DNA from 3 places in the Paenibacillus sp. LBL genome. Region 2 is predicted to be linked to each of the others. Evidence: predicted binding sites of a transcription regulator. Region 2 holds the regulator's gene; each other region holds the start of a gene.
The links. Region 2 encodes LexA, which represses DNA repair genes until DNA is damaged. Its sites were predicted from a motif close to CGAACATATGTTCG; they were not measured.
Positions count from the first base shown of each region.

Region 1: a site for LexA is predicted at 5,586-5,599, ahead of recA (recombinase RecA). Genes of this name have one in related genera too.
Region 3: a site for LexA is predicted at 3,010-3,023, ahead of M2277_RS31065 (sigma-70 RNA polymerase sigma factor region 4 domain-containing protein). Genes of this name have one in related genera too.

Region 1 covers NZ_JARXYU010000001.1:81,163-88,603, reverse strand. The annotation lists gene M2277_RS00430 (DUF3243 domain-containing protein) at 15-269, shown strand; gene M2277_RS00425 (DUF3388 domain-containing protein) at 474-1,241, shown strand; gene M2277_RS00420 (helix-turn-helix domain-containing protein) at 1,283-2,242, shown strand; gene M2277_RS00415 (DUF4175 domain-containing protein) at 2,320-2,493, shown strand; gene M2277_RS00410 (YajQ family cyclic di-GMP-binding protein) at 2,645-3,136, shown strand; gene pgsA (CDP-diacylglycerol--glycerol-3-phosphate 3-phosphatidyltransferase) at 3,406-3,993, shown strand; gene M2277_RS00400 (competence/damage-inducible protein A) at 4,117-5,379, shown strand; gene recA (recombinase RecA) at 5,670-6,731, shown strand; gene M2277_RS00390 (regulatory protein RecX) at 6,871-7,441, shown strand, end outside.
Region 2 covers NZ_JARXYU010000004.1:438,156-445,596, forward strand. The annotation lists gene glnA (type I glutamate--ammonia ligase) at 1-123, shown strand, start outside; gene M2277_RS13250 (hypothetical protein) at 270-686, shown strand; gene M2277_RS13255 (RNA polymerase sigma factor) at 825-1,364, shown strand; gene M2277_RS13260 (hypothetical protein) at 1,357-2,175, shown strand; gene lexA (transcriptional repressor LexA) at 2,250-2,876, opposite strand; gene M2277_RS13270 (LysM peptidoglycan-binding domain-containing protein) at 3,052-3,423, shown strand; gene M2277_RS13275 (DUF896 domain-containing protein) at 3,622-3,828, shown strand; gene M2277_RS13280 (hypothetical protein) at 3,989-4,513, shown strand; gene M2277_RS13285 (HAD family hydrolase) at 4,556-5,347, shown strand; gene M2277_RS13290 (FixH family protein) at 5,618-6,022, shown strand; gene M2277_RS13295 (cupin domain-containing protein) at 6,123-6,659, opposite strand; gene metH (methionine synthase) at 6,828-7,441, shown strand, end outside.
Region 3 covers NZ_JARXYU010000033.1:663-8,103, reverse strand. The annotation lists gene M2277_RS31085 (hypothetical protein) at 80-280, opposite strand; gene M2277_RS31080 (hypothetical protein) at 318-1,442, opposite strand; gene M2277_RS31075 (hypothetical protein) at 1,859-2,626, opposite strand; gene M2277_RS31070 (hypothetical protein) at 2,727-2,918, opposite strand; gene M2277_RS31065 (sigma-70 RNA polymerase sigma factor region 4 domain-containing protein) at 3,091-3,432, shown strand; gene M2277_RS31060 (hypothetical protein) at 3,384-3,611, shown strand; gene M2277_RS31055 (aspartyl-phosphate phosphatase Spo0E family protein) at 4,101-4,259, opposite strand; gene M2277_RS31050 (helix-turn-helix domain-containing protein) at 4,761-5,099, shown strand; gene M2277_RS31045 (hypothetical protein) at 5,351-5,908, shown strand; gene M2277_RS31040 (ADP-ribosylglycohydrolase family protein) at 6,032-7,078, opposite strand; gene M2277_RS31035 (hypothetical protein) at 7,108-7,441, opposite strand, start outside.

The DNA.
Region 1 (7,441 bases), on a different contig from region 2:
GGAGGATTTAATTCATGTCATCCGTAATCAAAAACTTTGATTCCTGGAAGAAATTTCTGGGAGAGCGCGTCGTTCAAGCCGAAAAAGCAGGTATGAGCGAAGACACGATTTCTCAGCTGGCTTTTGAGATCGGCGACTTCCTGGATGAGAAGGTAGACCCGCAAAACTCATCCAACCGGGCACTGAAAGAATTGTGGGACGTAGGTAACGAGGAAGAACGCCACGTTATCGCCCGTCTGATGGTGAGATTGGCCAAGAACAACGCATAACCCACATCCAAAAAGCCCCCCGATAACGGGGGCTTTTTGTCAAGAAAAAAGAATGTAATTTTCATGTTACCGTTAATACTTGCCTTTCATTTTTATTTTATATATCATTAACGTGATCCATTTTTAATTTGACCTGTTTTTGCGTGCATTTTTAGCTGGAATTTGTCGAATATTGATGGAAAAGAAGTGCAAAGAGGTGTCTTTGTGGAATCGAATCAATGGTACATGGAATACAAGATACATAAGAACCGGCCAGGTTTGCTCGGTGATATTGCATCTGTGCTCGGTATGCTTGAAGTGAACATCCTGACAATTAACGGCGTCGAAGGCCAAACCCGAGGTATGCTCCTTGAGACGGATGATGAAGAGAAAATCATTCTGATGGGCAAAATGCTGAACAAGATGAAAAATATTACGGTAACAGCCTTGAGACCCCCTAAACTGGTCGATATTTTGGCTGTCCGACATGGACGATATATTGACCGGGACTCGGATGATCGTAAAACTTTCCGTTTTACACGCGATGAGCTCGGTTTACTTGTTGACTTTTTGGGTGAATTGTTCAAAAGGGAAGGAAATCAGGTCATCGGTCTTCGCGGGATGCCCCGCGTCGGCAAAACGGAGTCCATTATTGCAGGCAGTGTCTGTGCGATGAAACGCTGGACGTTTGTTTCCTCTACGCTGCTTCGGCAAACGATTCGCAGTCAGCTGTCCGAGGATGAGATGAATTCAAACAATATTTTTATCATTGACGGGATTGTCAGCACTATCCGTTCGAACGAGCGCCATTATCAGCTCTTACAGGATATTATGGGGATGGATAGCACGAAGGTGATTGAGCATCCGGACATTTTTGTTCGTGAATCCGAATATTCCTATGAGGATTTCGATATTATAATCGAATTGCGAAACAATCCGGATGAGGAAATCGTTTATGATACGTTCACGGGTTCTTATAGTGACGATTTATAATATTTTTTTGACCACGAAATTCTAAAGTAGGAGGTGATGGCATGTCCGAACTGGGACAGCAATTAAGGGAGGCGCGTCTACAAAAAGGAATGAGCCTTGATGACGTGCAGGAAATGACAAAAATACGCAAGCGATACTTGGAAGCCATCGAGGCAGGGGATTACAAAGTACTTCCCGGCAGTTTTTACGTGCGGGCATTCATCAAAACCTATGCAGAAGCGGTGGGGATTGACCCGGACGAACTGCTTGAAGGACATAAACAGGACGTTCCCAAATCAGAACCGGAAGCGACAATGGAGCCGGTTATTCAAAAGCGTGCCAGCAGACCTTCAGCCGAACGGAACATGAAATGGCTGCCGACGCTGCTGATGTGGACGTTTCCGATACTGATCGTTGTTGTCATTTATTTGGTAGCGATCAATTCGAATGAGCCCAAAGATGAAAACCCGCCGGTAAGCAACAACGACCAATCTCAGACCGATCCAGGACAGAATTCGCAAAACCCGGATACCACGACGCCAGGTGATGGAGCACAAGGCGGAGAGAACAACCCGGGCGATACGCCTGGCGAGGGTACGGACGGTGAAGGAACGGAAACGGACGGCACTGAGGGTACGGATGGTACGGATACAGATGTACCGGGGAATACAACGCCTGGGGAAACGACGGTGACGCAGGACCGGACGGAAGGCAAGAACACCGTATTCAAAGTAACAGGTTCTGCGGTTAAGGTGGACATTACGGCCACCAGTGACGGAAAGAGCTGGGTAGAGGTATACCGCGGCAACAACGCCTCCGGCGAGAAATTGGCTTTCCAAATGCTTGAGAACGGAGCTGCGCTCAGCTTCGAACTGGACAGCCAGGGGTTGTACGTGAAATCGGGCAATTCCGCTGCAACCACCATCACGGTTGGCGGTCAGCCTGTAACGGATGGAAAAACGACTTCCCGCATCGTGCTGGAGTCCGCGGATGGTTCCGCTGACACCACAGGCGGGGAATAATTCCCTTTACTCCAGGAGATCATAACAGCATGCAGCTGCATGCTGTTATTTCACTTCCTGAAAGAGGTGAGGCCATCTTGACGGTCAACTGGATTGTATTCGGATTAGGCGTTATTGTCAGCCTCTTGGGTTACTATCTAATTCCGAGTGACTGGGGATATGGCATATTAGGCTTTGGATTGGCTCATATATTACTCGGCATCCTGAGTATGTTCCGCCGTCCGGTGCGTGATGAGCAAGCTAGCAATTGACGGAGCAGGCTTCGTTGTCACCAGATGGTTGGTGATGAACGGAGTCTTTTTCGTTCCTGTATACATAAGACATACATTGTACATGATTAGACTTGGCTCGGAGTTTTACCTATAATAGAAGCAATATGATTGATGAAAGGAAGGATTCACCATGGCTTCAGAAAATTCATTTGATATCGTATCCAAGATGGATATGCAGGAACTTACAAACGCGGTTAATCAGACGGAGCGGGAGATTGAGAACCGGTTTGACTTCAAGGGCAGCAAGAGCAGCTTGAAGATTGACAAGGAAGCACTGGTCATTGCATCTGACGATGAGTATAAACTCAACGCAGTAATTGATATTTTGCAAACCAAGATGGTTAAACGCGGATTGTCGCTTAAAAATGTGGAGTACGGGAAGATTGAGCCGGCCTCTATGGGTACCGTTAGACAGCGCTTGACCTTGAAACAGGGAATAGATCAGGAAAACTCTAAAAAAATCAACATTTTGATCCGTGATTCCAAACTGAAAGTAAAGAGCCAGATTCAAGGGGATCAAATTCGGGTAACCGGAAAAAACAAGGACGATCTTCAGCAGATCATGCAGCTGCTTCGTAAAGCAGATCTTACGCTGGACCTCCAATTTACCAATTTTAAATAAGCGCGCGCCTTATAGGGTAAAGGCTTGAATGCGAATTGAATGGCAGGTTTGTTTCTTTTGACAGGGTGTCAACTGAAATATTATACTAAAACACGATATATAAGGATTAACGTATACATAGATTACTGGGGGATGAATATGACAGACAGCGATTCACGCTTCAAACCCTTTAGGCTCTTGGGAAGAGCGACCCTGTTGAATTGCGGCAGTTTAACTGCTGCGGGGTCTGCCAAGTTAGCTAGACAACCCGTTGCAAGGGAGGTTGCCCCATGAATTTACCCAATCGTATTACGTTGGCCCGGATTTGCTTGATTCCTGTCATGATGATTTTTCTACTGGTGGATTTTGATTTTTACCCGGCCCCCATTGTGTGGAATGATTTTGTCCTGCCATATAACCAATTGATTGCGGCATTGATCTTTATACTTGCTGCGAGCACGGATGGGATTGACGGCTATTTGGCCCGAAAAAACAATATGGTGACTAACCTGGGAAAACTTCTTGATCCGCTGGCTGACAAACTGCTGGTGGCCGCCGTACTCATATCGCTCGTAGAGATGGGAAAATGCGAATCGTGGATTGCTGTTGTCATCATCAGCAGGGAATTCGCGGTTACCGGCTTGCGGCAGATTGCGCTTCTGGAGGGTTCCGTTGTTGCAGCAGGCCAATCGGGAAAAATTAAAACGGTGATTCAGATTGTGGCAATTGTTGCGCTTCTTATCAACAATTTCCCGTTTGTGTTTATGGGGATTCCGTTTGATGTCATTGCCATCTGGGCAGCTGCGATTATTACGCTATATTCGGGAATCGAATATTTTGTCCAGAACAGGCACCTTCTCAAAGGTACCGGGGCATAATAGCAATAGGAGCAATCCTATTGCTTTTTTCTTCCGTGAGCGTAAGAACATAATGAAGTTGAATAGAATGTGCAGATACAGTAGAGACAGCAGATACAGCAGATACAGGAGGATCGACTAATCATGAAAGCAGAAATCATTGCAGTTGGTACAGAACTTCTGCTGGGACAGATCGTCAATACCAATGCCCAGTACTTGTCCAGAGAGCTTGCTTCAATGGGAATCGATGTGTACTATCAAACGGTTGTCGGGGATAACATGGAGAGGCTCAAGGAGGCCCTCAGGCTGTCCAGCGGCAGAGCTGATATCGTGCTTCTGTCCGGCGGCCTCGGACCTACACAGGATGATCTGACGAAGGATGCCTTAGCTTCCTATATGAACCGGTCGTTGCATATTGACCGGATGGCCATGGACCGGGTCGAACGTTTCTTCCATGACCGGGGATCTGTGATGACGGAGAATAATCGGCGTCAGGCTCTGGCCATCGAGGGAGGTACACCGCTGCCTAACGAGACGGGGCTTGCCGTGGGAAATGCTATTTCTTTTGAAGGCACTCATTATATTGTTTTGCCCGGGCCGCCAAAAGAACTGATCCCGATGTTTGAGCAGGAGGCCAAGCCCTGGCTTCTTCAGCACGTCCTGACCGGCGAGCTCCCCATCTACTCGAAGATGCTCAAGTTCGCAGGCATTGGGGAATCCGCACTTGATCAGCGACTGGAGGACCTGATAACCGCACAGACGGATCCGACCATCGCCTTGTATGCCAAGGAAGGGGAGGTTACGGTCCGGATCTCCACGAAGGCAGCGAGTGAGTCTGAGGCTATGGTCCGGCTGAATGAGCTGGAGACCAGAATTCAGGAGAGAGGTCCTGAGTTTATGTATGCCAACGAGGACGTGCCGATTGAGAAGGTCATTGTAGACCTTATGGCAGATCGAAGCTGGACGCTGAGCGCGGCCGAGAGTTGTACCGGAGGGCTCGTGGCAGAGGCGCTGACATCCATTCCCGGCAGTGCTTCGATGTTTCTGGGCGGAATCATCTGTTATACCAATCAGATCAAAGAGAAGCTTGTACATATCCCGCATGCGCTGCTTGAAGGTGATGATGCGCCGGGCGCTGTCAGTGCGGAGGTTGCCGAGGCGCTTGCGGATCATGTCCGGATGGTGACCGACAGTGATTTTGGTTTGTCGGTAACAGGTGTAGCAGGTCCAGGTTACGCCGAACGCAAGCCCGTTGGCCTTGTGTACATTGGATTGTCCGAACGGGGAAAAGAAACGGAAGTGCATGAGCTGCACCTGCAGGGCAACCGTGAGACGATCCGGCTCCGTGCAACCAAGGCGCTGCTGTATCGGCTTTGGCAGCGTCTCGTTGCCTCCAAGCAGGCCTAGCTTCCCCCTAAGCCGAAGGAAGCCGCTTTTGATAAAAAGTAAATTATTTACACCTGTCTTGGTAGCTGTTCTTGAATTGAAGAATGGTTCCGAGTATAATGTGAAGTACGGAAGAACCGTGGCATATCGAATGATATTGCTGCGGTTCTTCTTCTTTTTTACATAGGGTTCAGAGCATGGGAGGGAAGGAGCGCCGAATAAAAAAACGAATGTATGTTCGAAAAAAAGCTTGGCAAACGTGTCAAAACAAGGTATGATATGACTATCAACAGTGAAGGGTTGTGGAACAATTGTCAGATCGTCGTGCTGCGCTGGAGATGGCGCTTCGTCAGATAGAGAAACAGTTCGGTAAAGGTTCCATCATGAAACTGGGTGAGTCCACCCATATGCAGGTAGAGATTGTGCCAAGTGGATCGTTGGCGTTGGATATAGCTTTAGGAACCGGCGGTTTGCCTAAAGGCCGGATTATTGAAGTATATGGACCGGAATCCTCCGGTAAAACAACAGTAGCCCTCCATGCTATTGCTGAAGTTCAGAAGGCTGGCGGACAAGCTGCATTTATCGATGCCGAGCATGCCTTGGATCCATCGTATGCAAGCAAACTGGGTGTTAATATTGATGAATTGCTGCTCTCCCAACCGGATACGGGTGAACAGGGGCTTGAAATTGCGGAAGCATTGGTACGCAGTGGTGCCGTAGATATTATTGTTATTGACTCGGTTGCTGCGCTTGTGCCGAAAGCTGAAATTGAAGGCGATATGGGTGATTCCCACGTGGGTCTGCAAGCTCGTCTGATGTCTCAAGCTCTTCGTAAATTGTCGGGTGCCATCAATAAGTCGAAAACGATTACCATCTTTATCAACCAGCTTCGTGAGAAGGTTGGTGTTATGTTCGGTAACCCTGAGACTACTCCGGGCGGACGTGCTCTGAAGTTCTATTCCACGGTTCGTTTGGACGTGCGCCGGATTGAGAGCATCAAGATGGGTAACGATGTGGTGGGTAACCGCACACGGATTAAGGTTGTTAAGAACAAGGTAGCGCCGCCTTTCAAACAGGCTGAGCTAGATATTATGTACGGTGAGGGCATCTCTAGAGAGGGAAGCCTGATTGATATCGGAACGGAACTGGATATCGTAGACAAGAGTGGTGCTTGGTATTCTTATTCTGGTGACCGTCTGGGTCAAGGACGTGAGAATGCGAAGCAATTCTTGAAGGAGCACCCGGAAATCGCGAGTGTAATCGAGAATAAAATCCGTGAAGCAAGCAACCTGACCACGGCTGTTCCTGAGCCTTCCGCAGAGGATAAGGAACAAGATGAAATAGAAGAGCAGGAATTGTTTAAGGTAGAGTAGTAATAACGGTTTAGCTTTTAGAGTGTTGAGGACTGTCCGGTGTTTGTAACGCCTGACGGTCTTCTTTGCATTTAACTTAATCGAGGAATCGCTCGGATATTTTTGCCGGGATATTGATGCTGAAGTGAGAGGAGCGTTTATGAAAGAAGAGAATATGGGAGTGTCTGAGGAGGAGGAAACTTCAGGTATTGGACATTTTCCCGATAATGAGGATCTGATCGTAACTTCGGTCGAGATGCTGAGAAAGCCCAAACACCGCTATCAGATCGCATTTGGGCCTTATCAGATGACCGTTCATGAGGACGTTATGCTGAAATATCGCTTGTTGAAGGGCAATGTTTTTCGCAAGGAGGAACTGCAGGAAATTATTGTTGCAGATGAACGGCAGCGCGCTTACGTAGAGGCGCTGAATCATCTGTCCCGAAAACCCAGAACGGCTAAGGAAATTTCACAGCGTCTGCAGCAAAAAGGCTTTGAGCAGAATAGTGTAGAGACAACCTTGGAGCGCTTGGAGAAGGATAACCTCGTAGATGATGCGCTCTATGCCAAGATGTGGGCGGAACAGCGAATGACGAGCCATAAGAAGGGAAGATTGTGGGTTAAGCAGGAACTGAGGCAAAAGGGAATAGGCACTGAGCTTATATCAGAGGCGTTGGGCGAGATTAGCGCGGATGCGGAACTTGAGAGTGCGCTGACGGTCGGGAGGAAAA
Region 2 (7,441 bases):
ATTTCCGACGCACTCGGCGATCATGCGCTGGCGCATTTCTATGAGCTGAAGGAAATCGAATGGGACATGTACCGCACACAAGTTCACCAATGGGAACGCGATCAGTACATTACGATGTATTAATAGAGGAATCCCCGCTGCTATATGGCAGTGGGGATTTTTTTGTTTAAGTCGGTGTAGGTATGGCAGCGCCGACTTGTCATTCCAACTACGCTTGATTACAATAACATTACCCGAAATCAAAGGAATAACCGTAGAGGAGATTATAAATGGCCGTACTTAGGGACCTCCATGAAGAGGGAACTCGGGTTGAATTCCGTTTTATATCACGAATACCTGGTGAGAATGAAGGATGCCAGATCCATTTTAAGTTTTTTGAAGCGGATCATTTAATCTATGATTTGAATTTTGGTTGGACCAACCTGACGATTCGAAATTATATTAGAGTTACGACGGAATTTCCTCTTGAAAGGCTTAATTCATTTAGTCTTAATGGTTTATTTATGTCTTTTGAAAAACATTTATATCAATTGGATTGGAAAGAAACAGATACGGCAGGAAGTTATCAATTGGGTTTTTACGGATCTGAGCAGGATTTTAATCTTACTGCTGATATAGAATCCGTAAGAAGATTTGGTTCTGAATTTAAATTGGATTGGGACCAGGCTCCTTTAACGAGTGAGTAACATAATCTTTAGAAACCAGCTAACATTAACCGGGAATGAAGGGGATCTACTCCATGTGGGGGAAGATGCCTTTTTTATTTATCAAAATTAGGGAACTTTTACTCGCTTCAATGACTCTAATTAGATGAGGTGAATCGGTTGGAGCTTGAATACGTAACACAAATGTCGAAGATGGATACACAAACCTTGAATGAAATGATGAACCAGTATGGAAATGATATATGGAATTACGCCTATTTTTTGACCAAGCAACATGCTCTTGCTGATGACATTGCCCAAGAGGTTTTTATTAAGGCCTATTATGGAATACATACGTTTCGTGGGCAGTCGACGTTAAAGACATGGCTGCTTACGATTACAAGACATACGGCGTTCCGGCACAAACAGGCTTTTTTCTTGCGGAAAGTGACCTTGCAGGACAAGCCGCGTCTGGATGACCAGAGCCGGTCAGCTGAAGCGGAATATATGGAAAGTCAGTATACGGATGAGATATGGAGGATGATTATGAGTCTGCCAAGAAAGTTCAGGGAGGTGCTGGTTCTAGATCTTTACTACGAAATGCCGATCACTCAGATAGCGGAGCTTCTAAACGTAGCGACTGGTACGGTTAAATCCAGGCTGTATCGGGCGAGAAAAAAAGTGCAGAACATGTTAAAGGAGAATTCTGGTTATGAATGAGGAAAAGCCTGATTGGTACGAGCGAGCGCAACAAGGTCCTTTTCAAAATGAACCATTTACCGCCGAGATGAAAAATAAGGTACAGGTGTCACTGACCCAAGGTAGCCATAGATCAAAGCGTCGTCCATATTTACGTGTTGGTATGACTGGCGTGCTATTGTTTGTCACTCTACTGCTATTGATTCAGTTTCCTTGGGGGGAACGTACGGTACAACAGCATACGGCAGGGGGGGGACCATCCCCATCTGTGACGGAGACGATTCGCGCAGAAGGTACAACGGATGAAGGAACGTTACAGGTAGTTGCCATCGATAAGGAAGAGATAACGGAATTAGGAGCTCCCAGCTGTTTCGGACTCGAAACGGATCTGTCGTTTAAAGGGGATTACAAAGTGAAGTACGCGGCAGAGGGGACCTCGGAGGATGTGGTTGTCCTTGAGGATCTCACCTTCATACAACCAACTTCCGCTGCTCTTCAGATGATTCGATTGCCTTTTCAGGAAGCGGATGTGTTCATACTCGCCCCGCAATATAAGGACTGTCACGGAATACAAATCTATGCATTTGCGGTGGAGCATGGGAGTGGTAAGGCGGTGCAGCTGCAATTTGAGGAGGAGTTTTCTAGAGCCAGCACGTCCTATTACAGACCGGGCACTACACCTACGGTGAAAGATAATAAGCTTGTTCTGAAGTCCACGGAGGGTCCAGGCGGGGAAGGCTCGCCTGAATATAATATGGCTGAGAGAATGTATCAATTAGATCTTAGGCAAAATGCCATGGCGATGGTCTTGCGCAAGGACCGGAAATCTTAAGGATTAAATAACGTAGCACAAGAGGTTACCATCCAACTAAGGGAAGGTAACCTCTTGTTCATTGATATATGAAGTTAGTGTACATCCCTAAAGAGACCGATGACTTTGCCGAGAATGGTTACATGATTCAGGCGCAGGGGCTCGTAAGTAGGATTCTCCGGCTGCAAGCGAACGTGGTCCTTCTCTTTGTAGAAGGTCTTTACGGTTGCTTCGTCTTCCTCTGTCATCGCTACTACAATGTCCCCGTTGTCTGCAGTTTGCTGCTGGCGAACAATGACATAGTCACCGCTATGTATGCCAGCTTCAATCATGCTGTCACCAACAACAGATAACATGAATACCTTATCGTCGCCTACATAATGCTGAGGGAGGGGGAAGTAATCCTCGATGTTCTCCATGGCGGTAATAGGTACGCCTGCAGTGACTTTACCGACAACAGGCACTCTGGCAATGGTGTGGGTAAACAGATTAGCGCTATCGGATTCTTCTTGGCCAAGCAGTTCGATCGCTCTTGGCTTCGTAGGGTCACGGCGGATCAAACCTTTCTTCTCCAATCGGTCTAGATGCCCATGGACCGTTGAACTGGAAGCTAGTCCTACAGCCTCGCCGATTTCCCGGACAGAAGGCGGGTAACCCTTGCTACGAACTTCGTTGCGGATAAACTCTAAGATCGCCAGCTGGCGGCTGGATATTTTCGACATGCCGTATCAACCCCATTTAGTAACGTTTGGGAAAATTATAACATAGAACTTCCGTTCGTACAAACATAAGTTCTAAAAAAAGATAGAACAAATGTTCTTTTGGGTATTGTATCAAACAAATGTTCGTGTTATTATGAATTCATAAGAGAACACTTGTTTGGGAGATGATGATTCCATGTTGAAATACAGTACATACCGTAGTATTTATGAGAACGTTCCTGTGCGAACGGAGAAGTCTTCGGTGACTTGGGTCTATCAATTGAAATCCAGAATGACTTCCATCCCCTTAATTAAACTTCTATTCATTCTGCTGATTGTTGCATCCTTTTGGACGGGGGCCTATTCCGTTTTTGCCGGGGGAATGGAGAAGCCGACAGGTGAGAAGTTGGTCATTGTTCAATCCGGCGATAGTTTATGGCGTATCGCTTCCCTTCATAAACCAGCTGATATGGATACGCGCGTATATATTGATAGTATTAGAAGAACGAACGGTTTGAAGGGTCCTGACATACAGGCAGGAGAGGTGTTATCATTACCGGTGTGGTAAGTAATGAGCAATCCATTCTAACGCGTATTGTGTATTTCTAATTACTAATACTCTATTGTTAATGATGGGGAGAACCCATTCATACTGATCATACATTCATATTTATTCTTAATGAGAGTTTGCAAGGGTGCGGTTTCCTTGACAAGCTCTTTTTCACATGTTTAAGTTATAAATGATATTGGAATTGGAGGAGAAGGCATGGATATTGATACTTTGGTGGAACGCATTAATGTATTAGCAAGAAAACAGAAGAGTGAAGGGTTGACCGAAGAAGAGCAGAAGGAACGGGCTGAGCTTCGGGAAATATACCTTAACAATATTCGTAGTAACTTTAGACAACAGCTTGAATCGATTGAATGGGTAGATGAAAATGAAGAAAAAGGCGGCCCACGATTAAAGCAGTAGTCTATGAAAACTGTCTCATGATCTGATCAGAGGATTAATGGGCAGATAGAAGGATAGAATTATAACATTTGGGATGCCGGTTCATTTGTAGAGAATTGAACACGGTTTCCCAAATTTATATGGTTTAAATCATATTGAAATTGAGTCCAGGGGGAACCATATGTCACGATCATGGGAAAGAAAAGTCAACAAGAATATGTCACAACTCAACAAGCAGCGTAAGAAGCAAGGGCTGTCCTCGTACCAAGGTTCCACCATCTCCGATAAGAGTGATGTGTTTAAAGGACGTAAATACGTTCTGCCGTTAGTGCTCGTTGCGCTTGCCGGGCTGTACGCCCTTCTGGGCACTGCAACGTCTGGGGCAACAGGAGGAAGCAATGATGTGTTGAACTGGGTGGGTGTCAGTTTGTATATTCTATTGGCGCTTATGATTTTCTTGCGTAAGCCTTATTTGAAGATAGAGCGTGCCTCTGTATCCACGATGAAATTCAACCGGGAACGCCGTTTGGCTGTATCTGACATCGAGAAAATCAAAATTGCTTCGGGTTCCGTGGTTATCCAGGGCAAAGGGAAAGCGGGCAATTGGGTGTTCTCACGCATGATGAATCTTTATGATACCAAAGCGATGGGCGAGAGGCTGGAGGAGTTTGCCAAAACTCATCAAATTCCAGTGGAGCATGACTAATCGACAGAGCAGATAACAGTCAATATGGGGAGTGGGAGAGAAATGCCGATAGCTGCAGTGTTATTTGATTTGGATGATACGTTATTGTGGGACGAACGAAGTGTGGAAGAGGCTTTCGAAGTGACAAGCCAAGCGGGGGCAGCGGAAACCGGCGTCAATGCAGCTGAACTGCTGTCTGCGGTCAGGGAGGAAGCAAGAGCGTTATATGAATCGTATGATACGTTTGCTTTTACTAAAATGATCGGAATTAATCCGTTTGAAGGCTTGTGGGCGAATTTTACGGCTGGAGCACAGCCGGAATTCAGGAAACTTCAGGAACTTGCACCCGTTTACCGCAAAGAGTCGTGGCGCCGGGGACTTATTCGCGTGGGTGTGGATAATGAGTCGTTGGCTGAGAAGCTGGCTGAACGATTTGCTTCAGAACGTCGAACAAGACCCTATGTATATGAAGAGACCTTTGAAATTCTGAAGGAATTGCAGGGCAACGTGAAATTACTGCTTCTTACGAACGGAAGTCCTGATCTGCAACAGGAGAAGCTGGATGGCGTCCCGGAGCTGGTCCCATATTTCGATCATATTATCATTTCCGGCGATTTCGGCAAGGGTAAGCCAGATGTCTCCATATTCAAGCATGCACTTGATCTGTTAGGTGTGGAGGCCGATCAAGCTGTTATGGTCGGGGATAAACTGACAACGGATATTAAGGGCGGCAATGCGGCTGGGCTCCATACCGTATGGATCAATCGGGTCGATCGTCCCCATGATCCGGGTATACAGCCGAAGTTTGAAATCAAGCATTTATCCGAACTGCACGGCATTTTGAGGAATTTGTAAATTACAAGTATATTAATATCCATCGATACGTTATCGTACATAGAAACAGTCCTGAAGCAGATTATGCGATCCGGGGCTGTTTTTTTGTTGGTCCTGTCGCCTGAGGTTTGTTGTGATTACCGCCTGTGATAAACGTCACACAATTGTAAGCTGTATGAGATAGAAAAAAAAGGTTAATACGATATAATGGATAGTAAGCTTACGCAGATTGGCATTGACCATTACGTGGATGAACCATACATAGCATTATATCGTAAAGAGGTGTTAGGCATGACTACGAAAAAGGTGGCTTTGTTTGCAGCGATGGTACTTATGGCTGTTGCGCTTGCTGCATGCAGTGACAGCCAAGCGGAATACAGCGATGATGTGATGGCAGAGCCTATCATTGTAGAACTGACGTTGACGCCGGAGAGCATTCAGGCTGGTGAGAAGGTATTAATTCAAGCAAAGGTGACACAAGCAGGCAATCCGGTGGAAGATGCGAATGATGTGGAATTTGAAGTAACACTCGAAGGTGGAGGCGTACAGGCGAAGGTGCCGGTTAAGCACGATCAGGATGGGGTATACCAAATGGAAAAAACCTTCCCCGATGCCGGAACGTATCGTATCGTTTCGCACGTCACTGCAAGAGGACAGCACTCGATGCCGTTGAAGGAACTCACGGTAACGGAGTAATGGAGTAATGCAACACAATAAAATAAGGCAGCGCAGGATCCGTGAATCGGATGGTTGCGCTGCCTTATTTTATTTTCCTATTCAATCAACCATTGCAGTTTTATTGGAACTGGGGATCCGCTACCGGTGTAGCTACCCATCCGTTCTCTTCAATGAAGAGACGAACTGCGATGATCTGTTTGTTCTCCATCAATGTGAAGAAGTGAGGCGTGTTTTCCGGAACGGAAATGACATCGCCGGGCTCAAGCTCAACATTAAAGTATCCTACATCGTCAGAACCTTTAATAATGAAGATCCCTTTACCGCCGACTATCGCACGGATTTCGTCTTCCGAGTGCGTGTGAACCTCTTCGAATTTCTTCAGCAGGTCCTCTATATTGGGCGTTGACTCGGAAAGTGTGATGACATCCCAAATTTTGTAGCCGCGTCTTGCAGCCAGGTCGCGAATCTCTACATCAAAGATGTCCAAAATGCGCTTCTTATCGTCATCACTAAGCTTGAAATTTTCTTGAAGCGCTGCCGGGAGTTTTTCCATATTCCAGTGCTCGTAAACAACCTCTTGGTTATTCAGGAATTCCCGAACATTTTCTTCCCCGGTAATACGTTCGTTCGTATTGCGAATTACAATCTCTGCCATAGCTCTAACCCTCTTTCTCCCGTTGGATTAATATGTATTATAGCCCCCCTCACCGCGTTTGTCATCTGCAAATGTTGATTTGCCCGAGTAACAACGCATATTTCAGCTTTTCTATTGAAAAATATTCTGATACACTAAGATTTAACGTTTTCCGGGGAGGTTTATGAGTTGAACAAGCCTAGCTTACAAGAAGTACTTAAGGAACGAATATTAATTCTTGATGGTGCCATGGGCACCATGATACAGCAAGAGGACCTCTCGGCAGAAGATTTTGGCGGCCCGGAGCTGGACGGTTGTAATGAAATGCTGGTCATTCATCGGCCGGATGTCATTCAGAAAATACATGAACAATACCTTGAAGCAGGTGCAGACCTGATTGAAACGAATACATTTGGCTCAACCTCCGTTGTCCTTGCTGAATATGATGTTCCGGAGCTTGCCAGGGAACTCAACCTGAAAGCAGCGCATTTGGCGCGTGCTGCGGTTGAAAAATATTCTACCCCGGACAGTCCTCGCTATGTGGTGGGGGCAATGGGGCCGACAACCAAGACGCTCTCCGTCACCGGCGGTGTGACTTTTGCCGAGTTGATTGAGAGTTACGAGGAGCAGGCCGTGGCTTTGATTGAAGGAGGGGTTGATGCGCTGCTGCTCGAAACTTCACAGGATACGTTGAACGTTAAAGCGGGGAGCATTGGCATTCGCCAGGCGTTTGAGAAGACGGGTGTTACCCTTCCTATTATGATTTCCGGTACCATCGAACCGATGGGAACCACGCTTGCCGG
Region 3 (7,441 bases), on a different contig from region 2:
CCTTGTCCAGAGCTAAACCCAAAATATTTCTTTTGCAAGTTAGACCAATCTATCCAGCTACAATAGTCAAAACCAACACTCATAGACTCTTCGATGTGCCTCTATCCTCATGAAACTTAACCCGTTTTTTCTGGTTAGTTGTTATCTCATTAGACGTTTCTAAGCGCATTGTACGAACAGTTTCTATCATTGTTACGCATTCATGTGGAGTGACCATTTTTCCATCAATCGACAAAGGAAACATTTGTTTGTCTAAATGAATTTCCTTTTTTTCTGTCATGTCTTTGTCTCCTTATAATATTTCTCTGAAAGATTTATTAGAAATCAGTCCAAGAGTTAAGTTTTCCATTATGGAAGTGTATGTACGTTCTTCCATAAACCCACTGGTCAATTTTCATCTTAGCACTTGTGTACGAGTTTATTTCGTCTGGTGCCCCCCAAGACAAGAAAACTTGATCCTGAGACATACCTATACTTATTTTTTGTTGTGTTATTTTAGTCCAGACATTAGAAGACCAGTTGGTGTAAACACTCTTCGGATTCGTTGAATAAAATCCATTCTTAATTGGTTCACTAGGATCATCGTAAAAACTCAGCTTAAAAGTGACATCATGCCCGCTCGCACGCTTTGCTTGAATAATTAAATCTTTCCCCTTCATTTTAATTGATTTGAAATATACTTTTTCAATATTCAACAAGGGATTTGAGGATGGTAAGAGATTTTTATTTGCCCAGAAATACTTTCCTGTATAAAGATAACTCATGAGCTCATAGTGGAAATAAGTGCAAAATGAATCGGGTATCTCACCAATAACAATCTCCTCAATTACCTTACCATTATTGAGGAGGATATTAAATCTAACTGAATCACCGGTTATTGGATCTATTTCAATGACGTGACCCACTTTTTCACCTTTATATATGTATACTTTCTTACCCATATAATTTTTTAGATCATCTGAAACTTTATTAATTTGATCAATTAGTTGTGTAGTTTTAGATTTCCCACTCGTGTCACTCCATAAAAAAAGGGAATTAGGTTCATAAAGATACTTCCCTGATAAGCCTGTCATTTTATAAAAATCTTCAATTGTTATATAAGTCGTATCATCATACAAATATGAATTTGTATGATCCAGTTTAAAAGTGCCTATATCAGATTTGACCGTAATCGGCTTAGTATAATTTACTTTTACATTCTTGAGCTTGGCTAAAAGTTTTACTGGTAAATAGATACCACTCTTCTTGATCCCATCAAGGGTGTATGTTTTTTCTTTCGTTACAACTAGCTGCCCATCTAAAAATATCGCAATTGCTTCAGAGGCATATGCATTACTAGGGATAATATTGGATGCAGCCTCTAGTTTAGCTAATGGACTTATAAACAGTATTACTGAAACTAATGTGGCGATTAAAAGAGGTAGCTTTAGTGCCTTTTTCATGAGTTCCCCCACCTTATATGGATATCCTTACCTATCATAAGGTATCATATGTAGTACTAATTGGCTAGGTCCTCTTACTAGATCATTCATCTCTTAGTAATTAAAAATATATCAAGGTTCTAATAATCAGCTCATTGATCTTCTTTTATACTCTTGAGTTCTCTGAGTTCCTAATAATAATTGAGGATTCATTCTCAATACAACTCGTATTTGTATCTTTCGCATTATCCTGATTCGTATCATCAACCCTAGCTTCAAAAATAATTTGTAATGCTTTAACCATCTTCTTCATATCTGGTTCGTACGTAGCGTGATATGTAATGTCGTTTGGATTTTTCATTCGTGGTGTTGCTCCTCTCTATCTTCGAATTAGAATAGATCATTGAAGAGAAAAACACTTTATTTATAAATCGTCATCACTTCCATTTAAACCCGTAAATATTACACACTTTAGGTTCGTCTTCCTTAAAAGAGTGTCCCACTATCGATTCCCAAATACAATGGTACCCAGCATGATATATTGTTTCGTGGAGTCCCTGAAAAATCGTTTTGTATTGGTTGTCATATGTTACAACCAAATGCTTTGTATATTGGTTTGGGAAATTGGGGTTTATATAGGAAGTTAAACCATATAAAGCTGCTGATGCAATAACAAACGCATCAATAGAATCTTCTCCTTTAAGTAAGGGGCCATTGGGGACTGACAAAGACGCATTATTCATAAATAGATTATAGTTCCCCTTAGGTTTGTATTCACCAGCTCCAAATCCCTCGTACAGAAATATTCGTGAATCACCAATTAGCATTTTCTTGACATTTTTGGTCGCATCCGTCTTTAGTGTATCCTTATCAAGAAAAATAGATCTTTCTAGCAACATTGTCTTGACCGTCGTTGCTGCTGCTACTCCTTGGTGGCACCTGTACATTCCTAATTCCTCAGGAAATCTGCCTTTCATTTCGTAAACTCCATCAGTTATGTCCGGAAAAGGATACCACATCACTGCTTCTATTCCAATTGCAATGCTGAGACTCTTATTTTTGATATCCTGATCAAGAATGTACGGCAATCTATTAAGTCCTATGCCTCCATCTACGATTTCTCCCATTGCATTAATTTTTACCCAGCCTAAATTTTTGCTTCTGCTTGAAACATCGATCCCGTAAATATAATCGATTATTTTCATGGTTTCCTCCTTAGCAATAAATAGGTTGTGAAGCGGGATACCCCCTGAGTGCAGGCCATTCAAGTATACATATATAATTTCAAACTACATATAATATATTCTAATCCTGATCTTTTTTCTCGCTCTCATTCATTTTAAGGGAATGGATAACTTCAGTTAATTGATTCAGAGATTCATCCAAAGAATCCAATTTCTCTACAATGGTTTGTAATACATAACGAATGAGGATAAAACATAGTGTTACTGGAAAACCGACATTAGTAACTAATGTTGCAAAATCTGTTACTTGCATAGGAAATCCCCTCCGCACCTTATTTTTTATAATGTAGGGAACATATAAGTTAAACTTCACAACTCGAAAGATTAGAAAAGTGTTATAATGGGGAACAAATGTTCCTATTTTGGTTGTGGAAACACCCAATATATTTCCCTATATTTAGAAAGGATGAAGGGAGGATAGATCAATGGAGAAGCAAGTAAATGTCTACGAACGATTTAAGAAAGAAGTATACCGTATTGGTTGGAGGGTTCAATACCGCGCGAAAACTATTAAACGGAGAGAATGTTATTTCAATGGAATGGAGCAGTTCACAATTACTAGTTCAACCTTGAGTAGTGAGGACAGGATTATCGTAGAACAACTATTAGAAGCATTACCACCTCAGGGGAAATTTATTATTTCTCAATTGTATTTATTCGAACAAACCGAATCCGAGGTCGCCAATCAATTAAACATGACGCAACAGGCGGTGAATAAATGGAAAAAGAAAATGTTAAGAAAATTATCACAGACCATGAATTCCTAGAATTATTACAAGCTGCCAAGAATAATGATCACGAATCAATTTTGGCACTCATTGATTTATTTAAAAAAGACATCCTCTCTATTAGTAGATACATTCATCTACCTAAAGAGGATGCCATCTCAGAAATTACATTAGAAATACTAGAGTTTATAAAAAGAAGCGATGATGAAATCATCTAACAAGACACAACCCTTTCTTTGAAGATACTACTAGATCTCGCTTATATCGTTTCTTCTATCTGTTTCAAATAATAATCGTATTGCATCATAAGATCTTGTATTATACACTTTTGTCATAGAGCGATTTACAGAGCTCAAGCAATCTTTTTACTAGATCAATATTATACAAAACCCACCGTTTGGGATTTGTAATGTTCATTTTAGAAACGATTTCACCACAGGAATAAGTTAACCTTTTCCATTGGCACCAATATAAGTATACGATACTTTTGTTTTGAATCCCCTTAGCATATAAAATAAAACATGTAAAAATCCCAACAATAAAAATATTGATGGGATTTTTTATGTGCAAATAAACCATCTATTTTTTCTCAATTTATTTGAAAGCAATCATTCACTTCTCTTTTCGATGAGCTCAACCAGAAAAGCAGCCATAGTTATTGAACTAAATTAGGTCTCACGAATAAACAGAAAGCTAAACAGTCGCTATTATTTTAATGATGATTTTTCTTTTAATAGCAATTCATCATATTGATTTAATAGCTCATCTAATTCCTTTGACTTCAACAGTACAATAGGATCAGTGAGGTTGAATTCTTCTACAAGCTCGTATAATTCTATGCGTGCTCTCTCAATTTCTCTTTTCATTTAGTTCTCTCCTTGAAATATCCCCATATCTCGGGAGTCTTCAATATGTATGTATTAATGCGGCAAATATCATAAAGCAAACTTTAAAAAAATATAGCAATAATACATAACAGCACCTATTGTTGTCAAAAGATAAGCAGCACTAATGAAATATAACAATATGTTTAACCCACGTTTTTGTTTCTTTTCTGGAACTGACCTATACAGTCTTGAGCTACTGTACAAAAAATCCCCCTGCTTAAATTCCTTCATTTTCATTTCCTCACTTTTATTCCTTGGACAGTTGGCCCATCTAGCAACATAATAGAATAATGCTTGAAACACATCTCTCTTGTTAACTTTGGCCTCCTCAGTAAACTTGCGAATTACATATTAAATATGGAGGCTCATGGAAAATTATAACTAACACAAACAAAAACGACAATAACAACATGAAAATAGTCGTTATAAGAACTCCAATTGTGACTATTTCATGTTCTACACTGACTACGAGGTGTAGAGATGAATAATGTGATGGAACTGATAGGTTCAAGAATCCGACTTTATCGAATGGCAAAACAATGGACCCAAGAACAACTTGCAGAAGCTATAGGATCAACAGGATCTTATGTCGGTCAAATTGAACGAGGAGAGAAGAATTTTAGGATCCAAACACTCATTAAAATCGCAGACGCTCTTGATGTAAGCATCTTCAATCTTATGGATAACGACAATGAAGAATATCTCTATCAGAAGAACTGGGTCTGGGAAAGTGTTACACTTATGCTGCAGCAAAGTGAGGCCAAACAAAGAAAAATTTATCGTGTACTTCTTGAAATGTTAGCAGAGGAAACAGACTGAGTAACGTATGTATCTCCATTCACTTCATGCCATATTTATAAAGGGTCGCCTATTTGGCGACCCTTTCACGTATTAAAAGTGTGTGTGAACTATACAAACAAATCAATAAAAAATAGAGACCCTCTTCTAAACTTGTTTCTCAATATAGGATGTTTTCACTTATAATGCAATTATTCATTATAAATATTATTATGGTTGTCTTTTTCACGTAATAAATGCTTTTACAATACTAAAAATACTGGAGAAAACTAATGAACGATGAATTCATGATTGATATATCGAACCAAACTGAACTTGCATCTGGAACTCTTTATCTCATGAACATAGCAAAGTCATCAATTGATAATATGTCTTACAAGTTTATAGATGAATGCGTTTTGCTATTAGAAGAAATGGGCTCCTCTGCATTTGGAACGGTCATTATTATGTTCGATGGATATGGAGACATACCAGCGGAATTGTACGAATTAAAAGAGGTTAGGAATTGGGTTTTAGGATTATTTGAAAAATATCCTTATTTTCTCTATTTCATAAATTTCAGTTTAGATTCACATATCACCTTATTATCTTGTATTGGAGACATTGAGATAGTATATCAAGGTGATCTAACTCTTTCTCCAGTTGAATATCAACATTTAGGTATAGATCCTTTTGCATTAGAACAGAAGCGATGGTTCATTTCATTACCAGTTGAAATTTATGTAAAATTGGAAAGAGGGCTCATCCAGTACGGTAATCATGTCAAGGATTTTTTGGGTTCCTCTGAAACCATAAAGATGATCAATACCATAACAAAAATAATTACATAATGGAGCTCCGAATTAAGTATTCTGTTCAATTCATGGGGAATTGAGATCGGGTAATTTTCTGATAATGAACAAGACTTCGTTCCCCTTATAAGGTGAGTAATACAATAAGTAATAAACTAATAATTACAAATCCTTAGTATCTCTTGTTGCTATATATTCACATACCTGCTTTGCAAGATCCTCAATATCGTCTTTCCTTGCGATCTTTAGTACCCACTTTCTCGGGATGTCGTTGTAACCAAATGCCATTCCAGCTAACCCTCCAGCTATGGTTCCTATCGTATCCGTATCCCCACCCAGGTTAACAGCTGCGAGTACCACATCTTTGTATGAATCATGTTTTAAAAAGCACCAAATGGCAGCTTCTAAAGTATCCACTACATAACCAGTTGATAAAACTGCATCCTCTGGACGATCTTGTATATCATAATATACCGAAGGGAAATATGTGATTTGAAATTCATGTCCAAAATGAGTTCTCATAGTTTCCTGCATCAAATAATAACTAGAGATTCGATCATGCCCTTTAAGTAGATTCGAGGCGATTTCTATGAGAATAATGCAGGCGAGAACTGAACGTCGATGGGCATGTGTAATAGAAGATACCTCTTCAACAAGTTCTACTCTTTCTTGGATATCCTTATTATATGATATGAAAGCGAGCGGAAGAATTCTCATTAATGAACCATTGCTATTACTATCTTCATCATGTAGACCTGAATCTGTTGGCGTAATATATGATAATCTATCTAAAGCAAGTCTGGTTGTTGTTCCTATATCAAAAACTACTCCATTTGCAGTCCAGTATCCTTCCTTATACCACTTAAGGAACCTATCTGAAATACTTTGAAGAGAATAACCTTCGAGTAATGATTCTAGTGTACATAAGAATAATGAGCTATCGTCTGACCATGTTCCTGGCGGCTGATTCCAAGTACCATACCCAGTCAATCCTCTGATGGGCCGCGCTCTCAGCTCTTTTCTGCCTTTGAATTCAACCGGTACACCTAATGCATCACCAACACAGCTTCCCATAATCGCTCCATAAATCTGTAAAGTTAACTCAAAGTTTTGATTAAGGAATGTTGGAATTATTTCTTCCTTCTTCGGCCCTGTATACTTTTCCGGATTAAACAATCTTCTGAAAAAAGATCCACTTATCGATTTCATCAATAACTCCTGTTCAATTTTAATTTAACTCAAATCATTTCTTGGATTGATAGGCCTACATAAAATTTTCGATTACTTCCTCTAACCTCGGTAATTACTTGTTCTAATATTCGTATTAGATCCCTTGTCATCATCTCTCCATCCACATTAAAGTTTTGAACTGTTGCATCACTGGCAATTAAGTCACTAAGAGTCATCGATGAATCTTCTTCAATGTTAACGCCTGCAGGGAGTTCCTCCAAGAACACAGATGTATCCTCTACCCAATGGCCATTTACAAGTGGAATATCAATTTCATCCAGAATCAAATTTAATTCATCAATCGATTTCACTGACCAAGTTTGTAGTATATCCTTCATGAAA